2 regions of the Cytobacillus spartinae genome follow, and region 2 is predicted to be linked to the other one. Evidence: predicted binding sites of a transcription regulator. Region 2 holds the regulator's gene; the other holds the start of a gene.

Region 1 (7,589 bases), on a different contig from region 2:
AACAGATATCTTTTTGAGCAATTTTCCTTTTTTATCATAATTATAAAACTCGTCAAAATGAGTAGTCATGTTTTGATTTTCTCCGTATTCCCAATGGTTATGTCCGACATTTTCCCATCCCTGCTTGTTGTTCCCCTTCATATAGGCTACGGTTAATGCTAGGAAAGATTTGAATTCATTCTGTTGATTGGTTGTATAAAGGACAATGGCCCCATCTTTGATTATTTCTGTATGTATCACTTGTTCTACATTAAATGGAATTTGCTCTTTAATAGCCTCATCTAAAGTAGCCGATTTACAAGCAGTCAACATGATGACGGTCATGATGATAAATATGACCCTTGTACTCCCCTTCACGTTTCCCCTCCTTATTTTTCACGTCTTTATCATTTAATGTAATAAGAAAGGGGATTATTCTATATTTTTCCATTTCACTATTTCTTACCTATTTTTGCAAAAAAAAATAGACCAAATGATTGGTCCACTTACTCCACCGTTTTGTCTATAAAACTCATTCTTGGGTTTAAATATTGATTAGGGCTCTTTAACTGGAAGCAATTTGAGGATGCTGAAAAATCAATTTTTAATTCATCATCTAAAAATACTTCTTTTGATTTTTCAACATATACAGGAACCATATTCGTTTGGATTTCTCTGTCATCCTCATCCAGCTCATTCACAAACCATAATGAGGTGACACCACTTACAACACACCCACAACCTTCAGTATCATATTTCAGCTTCAAGAACCCCTGTTGGTTCTGTATTTTTTCTTGAATTTTCTTACCTGCTACCTCTGTTAACGTAATATTCATCTTCTGAACTCCCTTTTAACGTCATATGACTATTGTAAGAAAGTTGCGTTAAACTAGCAAAGATTGTGCATGACTTGGAAAAAATTTTCATTAAATATTTGCTTTTTCTTCAATTTCCTTTTATGATCGAAGGAAAATGTGACAATTGTGTGAAAGGATGGGATTTGATGTCAAAGGTACAAATTAAAGTAATGGATAATGGATCTCTGCGTGTAACAGGTGACGTGGAATTAATTGATGTTGATGGAAATGTTTTTGAAACGAAGCAAGCCTTTTCCCTCTGCCGCTGTGGCCTATCCGCTAAAAAACCTTTTTGTGATGGTGCCCATAAAGGGAATTTTGATTCTTGTGTTCGTGCAGAAAAAGTATTTGATGATAAAGAGTAATTCTAAAAGTCGTGTATGTTACCAACACGACTTTTTTTACTCATCTGTTAATCGTACATCTGCTATTTGAGAGAGAGGCACTCTGTGCACTTCTTCGAACCGGTCTACGATATGTAACTTTTGGCCGGATTCATCCCAATAGTGAATAGTGCCTATTACTAATTCGTATTTTCGATTCCGGTAATGGGTAACAGTCACACTTTTTCCGAATTCCATTGCATTGAATATGATCTCATTCATCATTTCTAAATGCTGTTCATCCACCTCTTTGCTACTTTCATACATGTCCTCTTTAGCCCAATCACGTAATAACTTAACATGCTCAGGCAACATCATCGATGTCCATTTGATTCTTCCTCGATCTCGAATCATTCGCCGAACTCCTTTCTTACATTTTGTGACCTCCAACCAGCTTTGCACGATGTTTCGCCGTTCCTGCATTCGTATAGGATACTGCTCTTAACAAGGAACCTGGTCCAAACCGCCTCCGAATATGATCAACCACGTATCCTAGTTCTCTTTTTTTCCAGCCATTCAAATCAAAGATATTAAGTTGAAACTCTCGGTCGTCGACAATTTGACTAAGTGCAATGGAGATTTTCCGAACGGTTTTTCCTTCATAGTTCTCATGAAAAAGTTCCAAACAGACCCGGTACAAATCCATCGTGATATTGGTCGGTTGATCAATTGTTCGCGATCGGTAAAAACCACCGCCAAACTCGTCTTGGCTGTAGCCGACACCGAAGCTAATCGTTCTACCTGCCTTAAAGTGAGTTCTAGCTCTTCTCGCAACTTCCTCACACATTTCTAAAATCACATGCTTGATTTCCTCTTCCTCTTTATAATCCCGAAGCAAAACCTGACTTTTCCCAAAACTGATCTGTCCTTCCATAATCGGTGCTCCAATCTCAGAAAGATCAATGCCCCATGCGTGATAGTAAAGCTGATTCCCCATCACTCCAAATTTTTTCTCCAGCTTTTTCAAATCATAGCGTGCAAGCTGCCCTACTGTAAAAATCCCCATACTATTTAATGTTTTTTCCACTCTACGGCCAATTCCCCACATCTCTCTGAGCGGGGACACAGGCCAAAGTTTTTCCGGTATCTCTTCGTATGTCCACTCATCAATTCCCTTCTTCTTCGCATGTAAATCTAGACAAAGCTTTGCCATTAGCATATTAGGTCCTATTCCAATTGCGCATGGTAATTGAAATTCTCGTTCAATATCATCTTTAATTTTTCTAGCGATCGTATGGGCATCTCCCCAAAGATTAATAGCCCCATCCACCTTGATAAAACTCTCGTCTACGCTATACGTATGGATGGCTTCTTTCGGGACATAGCGATGAAATACCTTCGTAATCTCGGTTGATATCCGTAAGTATGTTGCCATGTTCGGTTCTACTACTTTTATACGTGGATCATTGGGGATTTCAAACATTCGAGACCCGGTTTTAATCCCGAATTCTTTTTTCACCTTTGGGGACGCCGCAAGCACAATGCTTCCCTGCCTTTCCTTATCACCTACTACCACCAAATAGCATTCAAGTGGGTCAAGGCCGTGCATAACGGCAGAACAACTTGCGTAAAAGCTCTTCATGTCGACGCACAATATTTTGTTATCTGGCATCTGGCTGTAATCGACCATGACCTTTCCCTCCTGATCAGTGTTTAATCGCTCCAAAAGGAACATCTGTTCTGTATTATATTCTTTATCTTAAGGGAATATACGTTCGGTTTCAATGGTAATAAGGGGAAAATTCTTAAGTTTTTTTGTATTATTTTTTATTTATCACTAGGAATTTTTTGTACAAGCAATCGTGCGAAATGATTGAAAAGGCGCTATAATCAGGATTGAGGTGTGAACATATGGAGAAAAAGTTAGTATACAAAATGGTACAGAATTGTTTTAAACAATATAAACACGAACACGATGGAATTCCACTGAGTGAAAAAGATTATGAGGATCTGTATGAGAGGATTGTGCTAGTTAAAGAAAATGAGAAGGACACTCCATTAAACGATATCATCAATGATGTAGTTTACGAGTTCTTGGCTGGACAATAAAGTACTGCCACAGTTAAAGCTAAAACAAAAAACCGCCTAATGAGGGCGGTAAATCAATGAATACTAGCTTGTTCTGTTTTAAAGTCATAGTAAATGTTAACTTCTTCATCTGTTTCATGAAAGACTCGTAAAACCGATTCAAAGCCATTTCCATCACTAGAAGTCTTGCCATCCAATAAAATAATTGGCTTTTCATATAGACTGTGTGCAAGCGCTAAGATGGCTTGAACAGCTCTCTGCTCTTTTTTGCTATCACTATCATTCATCACGATTAACTTAACTGCTTTTGTTTGACAAGGATAAGATTCAGCAGCGATTCCATTTGACCAAGCCATCACTTTCATCCCAATTTCTAGATCCTCACCTGAAAGCTTACTCCCGTCCTCTTCCATGATGGTTGTATCGTCATCTAGCGCATAGAAGCAATCCTTCACCAATACTCGATTATTTTCGGTATCGGCGATATAAGATTGCACATCTGGATCAGAATGGCCTTTCCCGTCCTTTACAGAACTTGAACCACAGCCTAATAAAAATAACATACAAATCCCAATTGATAACCACGATTTTTTCATAGAAAAATCACCTCATTAAAAATGACGAGGTGATATCTACAAAAGTTACGCCTATTTTTGTTTTAACATCCGTCCTGCAATTTTCTCAAAAAGCCCCGGAAATAGTACATATATCGCACTTCCAAAGTTCATCCACCTTGGCAAGTTAATCTCCCTTGTACGGGTAAACATGGCATCGACGACTTTTTTTGCCACAAATTCAGGTTGTAACATAAACTTCTGAACATTCTTTACATATGTACCCTTTTCATCCGCGATCGCAAAAAAATTCGTTGCAATCGGGCCCGGATTAACAGCAGTAACAAACACATTGAGATTAGAAAGCTCCATTCTTAAACTATTCGTATACCCAAGAACCGCATGCTTCGTAGCTGAATAGACACTGGATTTAGGAGTAGCAATTTTACCAGCTTGGGAAGCAATGTTAATAATATGACCGCTCCTCTGGTCCCTCATATAAGGCAGAACCACACTTGAACAAGCAATAAGGCCAACGACATTCACGTTAAACATTCCTGTAACTTCGTCCACACTTGCTTCGTGAGCCTCGCGAAAAACTCCAAATCCAGCGTTGTTAACAAGAATATCGACACCGCCTAACTCACTAATCGCCTTCGGAAAAGTTTCCTTCACTGAATCGGTGTCAGAAACATCCAGCTGGTACACATTAACTCGTACTTGGTAACAGCTCTCTAATTCTTTCTTTAAATCCTCTAATTTTTGTAGGCTACGAGCAAAAAGAGCAAGATTTGCTCCCCTCCCGGCACAAAGTCGAGCCATCTCTGCTCCAATTCCTCCTGATGCCCCCGTAATAAAAATTGTTTTCCCAATAAGGCTATGTCGCGCCATACTCTCCACCTCATTTAGCTGAATATAAGAGTGCTCCTTGATTTATATTGCTACTATTAATCTCACCTAAATCAGCTAGATAGTCAAGTTGGGCTACCGTTTCAGATATGGTAAGTGAAAGTTCACGTTCATACACTTTTGGAAAAAGACGTTGACATACTTCGAAGGTAGACAGCGTTTCTTCTTCAAGCCATTTTTTAACACGAAGAGCCCGTTCATGCTGCTGCATAAGTCTCTTTTCTATCAACTCCTTTGTATTCGTGACCTCTTCCCCATGACCTGAATAGACAAGGCTAATTGGGTAATCAAGTAGCTTACGTAACGAGTGATTGTACTGTAGCTGTGGTTTGGGCCTTTCGGATTCTCCAGGTAGAGGCGGCTCTAGTAAAGGATTAGGAGATATATGGGCTAGTAAATGATCGCCACCGATGTAGATTCCATCCTTCTCTCTAAATAAACCAATATGACTTTGTGCATGTCCTGGGGTTTCAACAACCGTCCAGTTCTCCAAGCCTAAAGGAGAATCTCCTTCAACTAACGTTCCTGTTAGAGAACGATTACAGGAGTAACGTAACGTCTTTCTCATACGTTCAATTGCGATAAAATACTTCTCTGGAATTCCAAACTCCATAAAGCTTTTTCGATGGAAACGATCATGGTCTATAAAAAAAGCCTCTCCTCGATTTAACCATCTTTCATTAATAGGATGTCCATAGACTTCGAGCGATTCCGGAAAATAGTCTAGCAATCCAGCATGATCGGGATGATGATGGGTTAAAACTACCTGTTCAATGTCGGCTATTGATAGCCCTAAGTCCGCTAACTGTGATTTTAAGGACTCAAAAGCTTCATCTGTTTTTGGACCAACGTCCACAAGTGTTAATCTGTCACCCTTTACAACATATACATTTACATCCCCAACCGGAAAAGGTGTGGGTAGGATGATTTTTGCAATTCCATTGTTCCAATGTGCCATTTTTAAAACTCCCCAAATCATTATATTTAAATAAAATAGTTTTCATATAAGTAATATGCAAGCTAACCTAAAATACACCCATAAAGTAAAGAATAAATAAATAACATAGAGCCATAGCATTAATATATATAACTTTTCGGTTGGTGTATAATTTCCACAATTCCAGAAAAATCTAATATTAACCTTAAGTTTAACTTTATTTTGATAAATTGTCATTATTTTCACATAACTTTTATAAGATGGATTTATAAATTAAAAATTATTACTCTTGACAGACAACCACTATTTCTTGCATAATCACAATTAAAATTTATGAATCGGCAATAAGCAATGATTAGGGCCAGTAAATGGAAAATGACGAAAGAGAGTGTAGCTCAGCGGCTGAAAGGCTTCACCGTCCTCTTGACCATTGAACCTACCTTAAGAGCTGTTAGGAAAACCTAACCGTTTCTCCGGCGTTAACGGATTTGAGCTGCACCTTTCAATGTTTATTTGAATAGGTGAATGAAGGTGGTACCACGGAAGTTAAGACCTTTCGTCCTTTTACTGGATGAAGGGTCTTTTTGTTTTTCCAGAAAGGAAACCAACAGACTTTTTTTAATTCAAGGGAGGAAAAGTGATGAAAAAGTTAGCAATTATTGGAGCTGGATCCATGGCGGAAGCATTAATTTCCGGAATGGTTGAGAATCAATTTATTAATAAAAAGCAAATTTGGGTAACAAACAGAAGGAATGAAGAGAGGTTAAATCAGCTTCAGGAACGATACGGTGTTAGCACCTCCTATGAACTAACTGAGCTTTTAGAGGAAGCAGATATCGTTGTATTAGCCATGAAGCCAAAGGATGCAGCAAGTTCCATTGAGTTGATAAAGCCTTATCTAAAAAGAGAAATGCTTATTGTGTCTGTTTTAGCTGGAGTGTCTATTGAAAGTATTGAACTATTGGCTGAGAAGTCACTATCAGTTGTTAGAGCTATGCCCAATACATCGGCAGCAATTGGGAAATCAGCCACTGCAATCGCCGTAAATGACCATGTATCCTCTAATCAAAGAAACTTAGTGAAAAATATGTTTGATACAGTTGGGCTAACTACAATTGTGGAGGAAGAACAACTAGATGCAGTCACAGGATTATCAGGAAGTGGTCCAGCCTATATTTATTACCTAGTTGAAGCAATGGAAAAAAGTGCAGTTGAGATTGGACTAGAAAGGGAAATGGCAAAGGAACTGATTGTTCAAACATTGGTAGGTGCAGCTGAAATGGTATTAAAAACAACGAAAACCCCTGAACAACTTAGAAGAGAGGTAACAAGTCCGGGTGGAACAACTGAAGCTGGAATTAAAGTATTGGAATCTCACCATGTTCAGCACGCTTTTATCAATTGCATAAAAGAAGCTACCTCACAATCCAAAAGGCTAGGAGTAGCACTAACTGACGGAATTAAGGCAGTAAAGTAAACTCCCAGAAATGATTTACAAAAACAAGGAAGTGCAAAGATGCTAACAATCTTGCTTAGTTTAAGTTTGTTCGTTTGGGGCGTCGCCTTATTAGATGCATATTTAGGCTTTAAGAAGCTCGATAGGTTGGAAGAAGAAAACGGATTAAAAGAAGGACCCAAACTTTCTATCATCGTAGCTGCTAGAAACGAAGAAAAGAACATCGCTAAAAGCATCAAGAGTCAATTAGAACAAAGCTATAAGAATATAGAATGGATCTTAGTAAATGATCGCTCTACTGATAAGACTGGTGAAGTAATGAATGAATGTAAATGCTCTGATTCAAGGATAGAGGTTATTCACATTACCGATTTACCCGACGGTTGGCTAGGCAAAAATTATGCCCTTTACAAAGGGGCTAGGAAAGCGTCGGGAGAATTAATTCTATTCACAGATGCAGATGTAGTGTTTAAGGAAGAAGCGATA
Region 2 (7,589 bases):
AGATGTTCTGCTAAACATTTTGTCTCCTCATAATTATTAACAAAACTTCGATTTGTTGAATAAAGCTTTTCTGAACCCTCATTCTCAAGGCCAATTGTGTATGCAGTACTTACATAGAAAAATTTTATACAGCTAAGATTCTTTGCAAACTCTAGTGTATTTTTAGTCCCTTGTACATTAACTTGATATGACTTTTCTTTGTCTTTTGGGTCAAATGATAGTAATGCCGCCATATGGAAAATAGCATCTAGTTCCCCTCTTAGATTATCCTGTAGTTCCTCAGACACACCTAAATTATTTAGAGTTACATCCCCTTCGATAATATTTACTCTTGATTTCATTTGAGGAGATTCGATTGATTCGATAAAAGAATTGAGTTTTTTGGAGTTTCTAACTAGTAAATAGAGAATATGCCCCTCTTTTAGCAAATCCCTTGCAAGTTTCTTACCTAAAAATCCGTTTGCCCCAGTCATTAAAATTTTCATCTTAAAAGCTCTCCCTGCATATTTTACTTTTCACATTATCAACTGAATCAAATTTTTTGAAGTGATCCTACTTCCTTATTTTTAGGCTTAGGGATCTTTTCTATGAAACGTAACAGAAAAAAACCGCTCTTCCTGTTAATTTCAAACAGAAAAAACGGTTTTTGTTTAGAAAAGCAGAAAATAATACCCAGCTATTATTTCATTTGTTGCTTGTTCATTGCACTAAGCATCTGGTTGATTTTCTTCTGAGATGGTTTCATACCCATTTGCATCATCATCATTTTTAACATTTGTTCATTAATTGGTGGATTTTTCTTTAAGTAGCTCATCATGTATTTACGAGCAATGAAAAATCCTAGTGCTACACCAGCAAGTAATGCTAGTATACCTACTAGAATATATGTCCACATATTACTTCCTCCTTCATGTTGTCTATCATACAGTGTACTAAACCAAAGAACATTATACAATATTTGCTTTTGAAATTCTCGTATTTAGACAAATTTTCTTTCTTTAATTGGTTTTAGCCACCCGTATCGGTAATGCTCTAAATCTATCGCTAAAAAAGAACTTTCATGCTTTCTTAATACTTCAAAGAAAATTGTCTCAGCGTCGTAACTACCATAAGAGCAAATAGAGATATATTTATCAAAAATTTCTAGCTTTGCGGAACTTAGCTTACCATTTTCTATATAATATACCCCTTGTTCTGTTCGAAAATCCTTCATTCTTTGTAATTGCAGATTTAAGTACTGATGTAACCTTATACTTGGAATTGGCTTTGTTATATAATCAACTTGCTTTGTTAAAATCGATCTCATTTCACCAATAGATTCATTAAACTCGTTAAAAAGCTGAAAAAACATTTTCTCTCTACCAAAATAGTGGGAGGCAAAATCATCTTCAATTAAGTATAGCTGATAGGTTCTCACCGTATCTCCCTCCTTATAAAGACAACCTTTTCCTCATTATATAGAAAATCTTTTTGAACGTTTGTCTTAAAACGTCAAAAACTTCCACTATTTTTGTCGAATTTGCACATTTCTAACTATTCAAACATTTTAAGAGAGTGTTTTCAGCTATTAGAAAGCAAAAGGACACAGAAACTAGTTCCTGCGCCCTTTCCCCATTAATTAGTTTGAAAGAAGAGCTTTCACTCGCTCTACTACATTCTGTACTGAAAAACCGTATTCTTCCATAATTTTTTCACCAGGAGCAGAAGCACCAAATTGGTCGATAGCAAGCACATCTCCTTCATCCCCGGTATATCTGTGCCATCCTAAAGATGATCCCATCTCAATCCCTAAACGTTTTTTCACATTTTTCGGGATAACACTATCTTTATATTCTTTCGTTTGTTGTTCAAATCTAGCCCATGATGGCATACTTACTACTGAAGCTTGAATTCCCTCGCCTTTAAGTGCCGTCTGTGCTTCTACAGCTAATCCTACTTCAGAGCCTGCAGCAAGCAGAAGCACATCCGCATTTCCTTCCGCTGGCGAAACTACATATGCACCTTTTGATACGCCTTCGTAAGCATTTTTATCCGTATCCTTTAAAGTAGGTAGATTTTGACGAGTTAATACTAATGCAGTTGGTCTATCACTTGATTCTAGTGCTAGCTTCCATGCTGCTGATGTTTCGTTTCCATCCGCTGGACGAATGACATCTAGATTTGGCATGGCCCTAAGTGATGCAAGTTGCTCAATCGGCTCATGTGTTGGACCGTCTTCACCTACTGCAATACTATCATGTGTAAATACATAAGTGACTGGCAAGCCCATTAGCGCAGCTAAACGGATTGCTGGTCGTAAATAATCAGAGAAAACAAAGAATGTACCTCCAAATATTTTCAGTCCACCATGTAAAGCCATTCCATTCATGGCTGCACCCATGGCAAATTCTCTAACTCCAAACCAAATATTTCTTCCTTCAAATGAATCTGGAGTAAAATCGCCCGAACCTTTTATCATTGTTTTGTTTGAACCAGCTAAGTCAGCAGATCCACCTAAGAAGATCGGTAAGTTTTGTGCTATTGCATTTAACGCTTCACCAGAAGAAGCACGGCTTGCTAAGCTCTTACCTTCTTCATAAACAGGAAGGTCTTTATCCCATCCCTCAGGTAAGGAGCCTTTCATTGCCAAATCCAATTGAGCACCAAGTTCTGGGTATTCATTCTTATAGGCTTGGAACATTTCATTCCATTCTTTTTCTTTCTTCTGACCATTCTCTAAAACTTGCTTCTTAAATTGCTCATATACTTCTTGAGGTACATGGAAATCTTCCTCGAAAGTCCATTGATATGATTCTCTCGTTAGTTGTCGCTCATCACTTCCTAGTGGAGCACCGTGTACATCAGATTTACCAGATTTGTTTGGCGATCCGAATCCAATGACCGTTTTTACTTCAATTAATGTTGGATGATTTTCATCATTCTTTGCTGCTTCAATCGCATTTGCAACCTCCGTTAAATCATTGCCGTCTTCTACTCGAATATATTGCCAGCCATAAGACTTAAAACGCTGCTCAACACTCTCAGAGAACGATCTGTCTAAATCACCGTCTAACGAAATATCGTTTGAATCATAAAGAACAACAAGTCTACCTAGTTTTAAATGCCCTGCTAGAGATGCAGCCTCAGCAGATACACCCTCCATTAAGTCACCGTCTCCACAAATACTGTATGTATAATGATTAACTAAATCATATTGATCCTTATTATAGACTGCAGCTAAATGACGTTCTGCCATTGCCATACCCACTGCCATAGCAATCCCTTGCCCTAATGGACCTGTTGTTGCATCTACACCTGGAGTGTGACCGTATTCAGGGTGGCCTGGTGTTTTACTGCCCCATTGACGGAAGTCTTTAATATCATCCATTGTGACATCATAACCCGATAAATGAAGTAAGCTATATAAAAGCATCGAACCATGACCAGCAGATAAAACAAAACGATCACGATTAAACCATTCTGGATTTTGTGGATTATGATTCATGTGCTTCGTCCATAATGCATAAGCCATCGGAGCTGCACCCATAGGCATTCCTGGATGTCCTGAATTTGCTTTTTCAATTGCATCAATTGAAAGAGTTCTTATGGTATTAACTGCTAGTGAATCTACTTGTTCAAACATATCAACATCCCTTTCTTGAGTAGGCTTACTCTAATAATATAATAGTCCTCAATTTTTTTATACAATTGAATGTGACTATATTAGAAAAATTACTATATACTGCATCCTCTAACACAATATTCCTATTATAAATGCAAAAGAAGGAATACAAATTTTGCATTCCTTGATTGACCTATTTAATGTAGATCCTTTTTATTTTTCAATTTTTTAAGTTTCTCCGGTGTTACATCGTCTCCATTCGGATCTATAAATGTTACACCTTGCAAAGTATCTAACATGGAAGAACGAAATGTTTGTAAGTACTCTCGCCTTAATGTCGACTGTTCCTTTGCCTCTTCTTCAGTTAATTTTGAGGTCTTTGCCTTATTGGCTAACTCATTTATCCTAGCTATTTTATGTTTAGGTAGCATAATCAGGCTCCTTTGTGTCAAGTCTATCTTTGATTAAAGTCATATTACTAAAAACTTTATCGTTTGACAAGAAAAGAGCCTACTAATCCTGTAATGATTCTATGTGCTCCTTATACCTTCTATGTGCAGTCGCTTTAGAAATTTCGTAGCCAAATCCTCTTAACGTGGCAGCAATCTCAGCAAAGGTCAAATCGTTATTACGCAACCTAACAATCTCACTAATTGGTACATCGATTCTTTCTCTGCCCGCTGATATACCTTGATTCTTTAAGTTTTTCTCGGGTTTATACCCTTTTGCTATCGCTCGGTTCACGCCTCTCTTGATTTTAATATTATGTAACTTTCTCTGATACTCTTCTACCATTCCAACAATCTGCAGAACCATTGAATCCGAATCTGAAAGTTCTAATTCACCGTTATGAGAAATGCTATAAAGTTTTACCCGTTCTTTTAATATGCAATGAATAATGGCAATTTTCGTATTCCCACGACCAATTCTCGTTTCATCCTGAATCAAAACGGCCTCTATTGAATCATCCTTAATAAGAGATAATAGCTCAAGTATTCCGTCCCTTTCCATTTCATATCCGCTTGCCTTCTCCTTGATCACTGACACTACATTAAAGTTTCTATTTTTAGCTAGTAGTAATAGTTCTTCCTCTTGTCTCTGAAGTGAAGATTCTTGACTATCTTTGTTCGTACTAACTCGACAATATATAATCGCTTTCATTTAATCTCCTCAATCTAGTTGTTCATTATATGAGCTTGCAATTTGTTTAGAAAACTGTAGCTCTTCTGTTAAAACGGGGATCATAATCTTTTCGCCTACATATAAATGACTTCCACTTAATTGGTTGTTTTGTTTTACCCAATTAATAAATTCTCCAGGACTCAATTCGTGATAACTTGAAAATTCCTTCGATATACTCCATAGAGAATCTCCCTCTTCAACCGTAATTTCAACAAATTCATCTTTTAGTTCTTTCTTTTCATTTCCCAACAGAACGAATGTAACAGTAAAACTTAATATTACAAGAATAATAGTATATGAGTATTGATTCCATAATTTTTTCATAAAGACACCTCTAACTAAGAATGTATGTTCGATTTATATTCTGATTATACTAGGAACATTTGTTTGGTGTCAACAAAAATTCGAACTTATGTTTGTATACAATGGTAATACATGCTATAATTAATGCAAGATTAACCATATGAGGTGCGTAAATTATGGCAAAACTATCAAAACGCCAGCAGGATATTCTTGCATTTATAAAAGAAGAAGTGAAACTCAAGGGGTATCCACCTTCTGTTAGAGAGATCGGTGAAGCAGTTGGCCTAGCATCAAGCTCAACCGTTCATGGTCATTTGGCAAGATTAGAAAGCAAAGGGCTAATTCGAAGGGACCCAACAAAGCCTAGAGCGATTGAGGTATTAGATTTGGAGGAAGAATCCCACATTCCTAAATATAATGTGGTCAACGTCCCTGTAATTGGTAAGGTAACTGCAGGACTACCTATTACAGCCATTGAAAACGTTGAAGAATATTTTCCTCTACCGGAGAGGCTTGCTCCGTCTGATGATCAAGTATTTATGCTAGAAATAATGGGAGACAGTATGATTGAAGCTGGAATCCTAGACGGAGATTATGTGATCGTTCGTCAGCAACAAACTGCAAATAACGGTGATATTGTTGTAGCAATGACCGAAGAGGACGAAGCTACTGTAAAAAGATTCTTTAAAGAAAAAGATTATATTAGACTTCAACCCGAAAACTCCACATTAGAGCCAATTATTTTGCGTCATGTTTCTATTCTCGGAAAAGTAATCGGTGTTTATCGCCATATACACTAATAACAAAAAAGCCAGCGAGGAGAACCGGTCCTATTCGCTGGCTTTATTTTAATTTAATAGAGTATCTGCTTCTATAATTTCTAGAGTCAAATTTTGATGTGACGATAAATCAATATCATAAGGTTGTACTTCTTCACCATACTCATCTTTAATAATCCTTAGCTCTGGTCGACCCACAGCATTAAAATTATATTTTGAGACGATTCCTGTTCGCCCATCGTTTAACTTCACCGTTAGACCTGGTGGGTAGACAGCAATACAACCCCTAAATAACTCAATTTGTTTACTGTCAAATTGAGTACCACTTCCCGCATAAAGTAATTCTAGACCTTTGTGAGGCAAAATAGCCCGTCGATATGTTCGATGATTCGTTACTGCATCAAATACGTCTGCAACACTTAATATTTTTGAGTAGTGATGAATCTTGTCTCCTGTTAAACCTCTCGGGTATCCTTTCCCATCGATTCTTTCATGATGCTGAAGTGCACAATGGGCAACAGGTAGTGGAATTTCATGAATTTTTTTAAGAAGGCCAAACCCTAATTCCGCATGTGTTTTTACATGCTCGTATTCCTCCGCTGTTAAGCTTCCATGTTTATTGAGAATATCAGGTGAAATAAACATTTTACCAACATCGTGCAACATAGCACCAAGACCTACCTCTTCGATATTCTTCAATGGCCACCCATTTTCTATTGCTAATTGACACACATAAATGGATACATTCAAGCTATGGGAGTAAACATAACTATCATGCACTTTCGTTGATGCTAACAAATTTAATGCTGTTCTATTGTTTGAAAGTACACTATGTATATCACGAAAAATTTTCTGAAAGCTCCTAATGGCTCTTCCAGTCTTAAACATTCCTTGAATATTATTCTTGCTAGAATTCAAACCCGCAATAGAATCTAACCCATCTGTTATTACATTCACTGCTTCTATTCGAAGTTCTTCAGGGATAACATCTATTATTTCTATCCCTTCGGATGCATCATCTTCTATGTAAACTGTAAAGATATTTAGTGTTTTTAGTCTAGTAATTAATGGATCTGTTAATGATGTACCTTTTGCTAAGAGAATATGGCCGTTTTCGTTATAAATGGATTTGCCTAATTTAACCCCAACTTCACATTTCTCCAATGTTGTTAACCGCATGACTTTCCCCTCTATCACTTTTTCAATTTGTTGCAAATTCTATGACAAGCACCAGCTGTAAATGAGTCCCTAGTTTAGTTTCGCTTCAATTCCTGGGCACGATAAAGTAAAGAAGTCCCACTCCTTATTGAACACTTTACAAAATTCGACTTTAATTGCGATAATCCTTCCTTAACAGTAATTATTTGAAAAAAATGTGAAGTTTTCGTGATATCCAGTTCTATTTGTATTGACCACATAGTGTTAACTCTATTAAAATTTATAGGTATAAACACCTATCCACAAGGAGTTATTAAGATGAAGGTTGAAAGTGTTATACGGCTCGTTAATACCATGTGCAAAGACCATAAATATGCAAAGGCTAGACCTCTAATTGTAAGTGAATGGAAGCGTTTAACAGAATCTAAAAACTATCACTTATTAAATTCTAGTGCACAGCAATTTATTAAAATCATTAAAGAAGAGCAGGAAAACGGGACTATTGTCCATTTGTCTTATACTGATAAACAAGTATTGAATGTAATTAACTCTTATGTGAAAGATTC

The links. The regulator LexA, encoded in region 2, represses DNA repair genes until DNA is damaged. The targets are predictions, from matches to a motif close to CGAACATATGTTCG.
Region 1: ACFYKX_RS18410 (Y-family DNA polymerase) is a predicted target of LexA. The motif match lies at 2,924-2,937, and genes of this name have one in related genera.

What each region holds. Positions count from the first base shown of each region.
Region 1 covers NZ_JBIACK010000010.1:116,661-124,249, reverse strand. Annotated here, with positions in the region: gene ACFYKX_RS18430 (hypothetical protein) at 1-357, opposite strand, end outside; gene ACFYKX_RS18425 (iron-sulfur cluster biosynthesis family protein) at 486-815, opposite strand; gene ACFYKX_RS18420 (CDGSH iron-sulfur domain-containing protein) at 983-1,201, shown strand; gene ACFYKX_RS18415 (YolD-like family protein) at 1,238-1,573, opposite strand; gene ACFYKX_RS18410 (Y-family DNA polymerase) at 1,590-2,849, opposite strand; gene ACFYKX_RS18405 (YqzH family protein) at 3,071-3,268, shown strand; gene ACFYKX_RS18400 (DUF3221 domain-containing protein) at 3,322-3,843, opposite strand; gene ACFYKX_RS18395 (SDR family NAD(P)-dependent oxidoreductase) at 3,895-4,692, opposite strand; gene ACFYKX_RS18390 (MBL fold metallo-hydrolase) at 4,703-5,668, opposite strand; gene proC (pyrroline-5-carboxylate reductase) at 6,288-7,124, shown strand; gene ACFYKX_RS18380 (glycosyltransferase) at 7,164-7,589, shown strand, end outside.
Region 2 covers NZ_JBIACK010000001.1:200,847-208,435, reverse strand. Annotated here, with positions in the region: gene ACFYKX_RS00990 (SDR family oxidoreductase) at 1-485, opposite strand, end outside; gene ACFYKX_RS00985 (YneF family protein) at 680-895, opposite strand; gene sirA (sporulation inhibitor of replication protein SirA) at 980-1,417, opposite strand; gene tkt (transketolase) at 1,619-3,622, opposite strand; gene ACFYKX_RS00970 (DUF896 domain-containing protein) at 3,799-4,032, opposite strand; gene ACFYKX_RS00965 (YneB family resolvase-like protein) at 4,115-4,762, opposite strand; gene yneA (cell division suppressor protein YneA) at 4,772-5,107, opposite strand; gene lexA (transcriptional repressor LexA) at 5,263-5,886, shown strand; gene ACFYKX_RS00950 (HD-GYP domain-containing protein) at 5,935-7,044, opposite strand; gene ACFYKX_RS00945 (hypothetical protein) at 7,342-7,589, shown strand, end outside.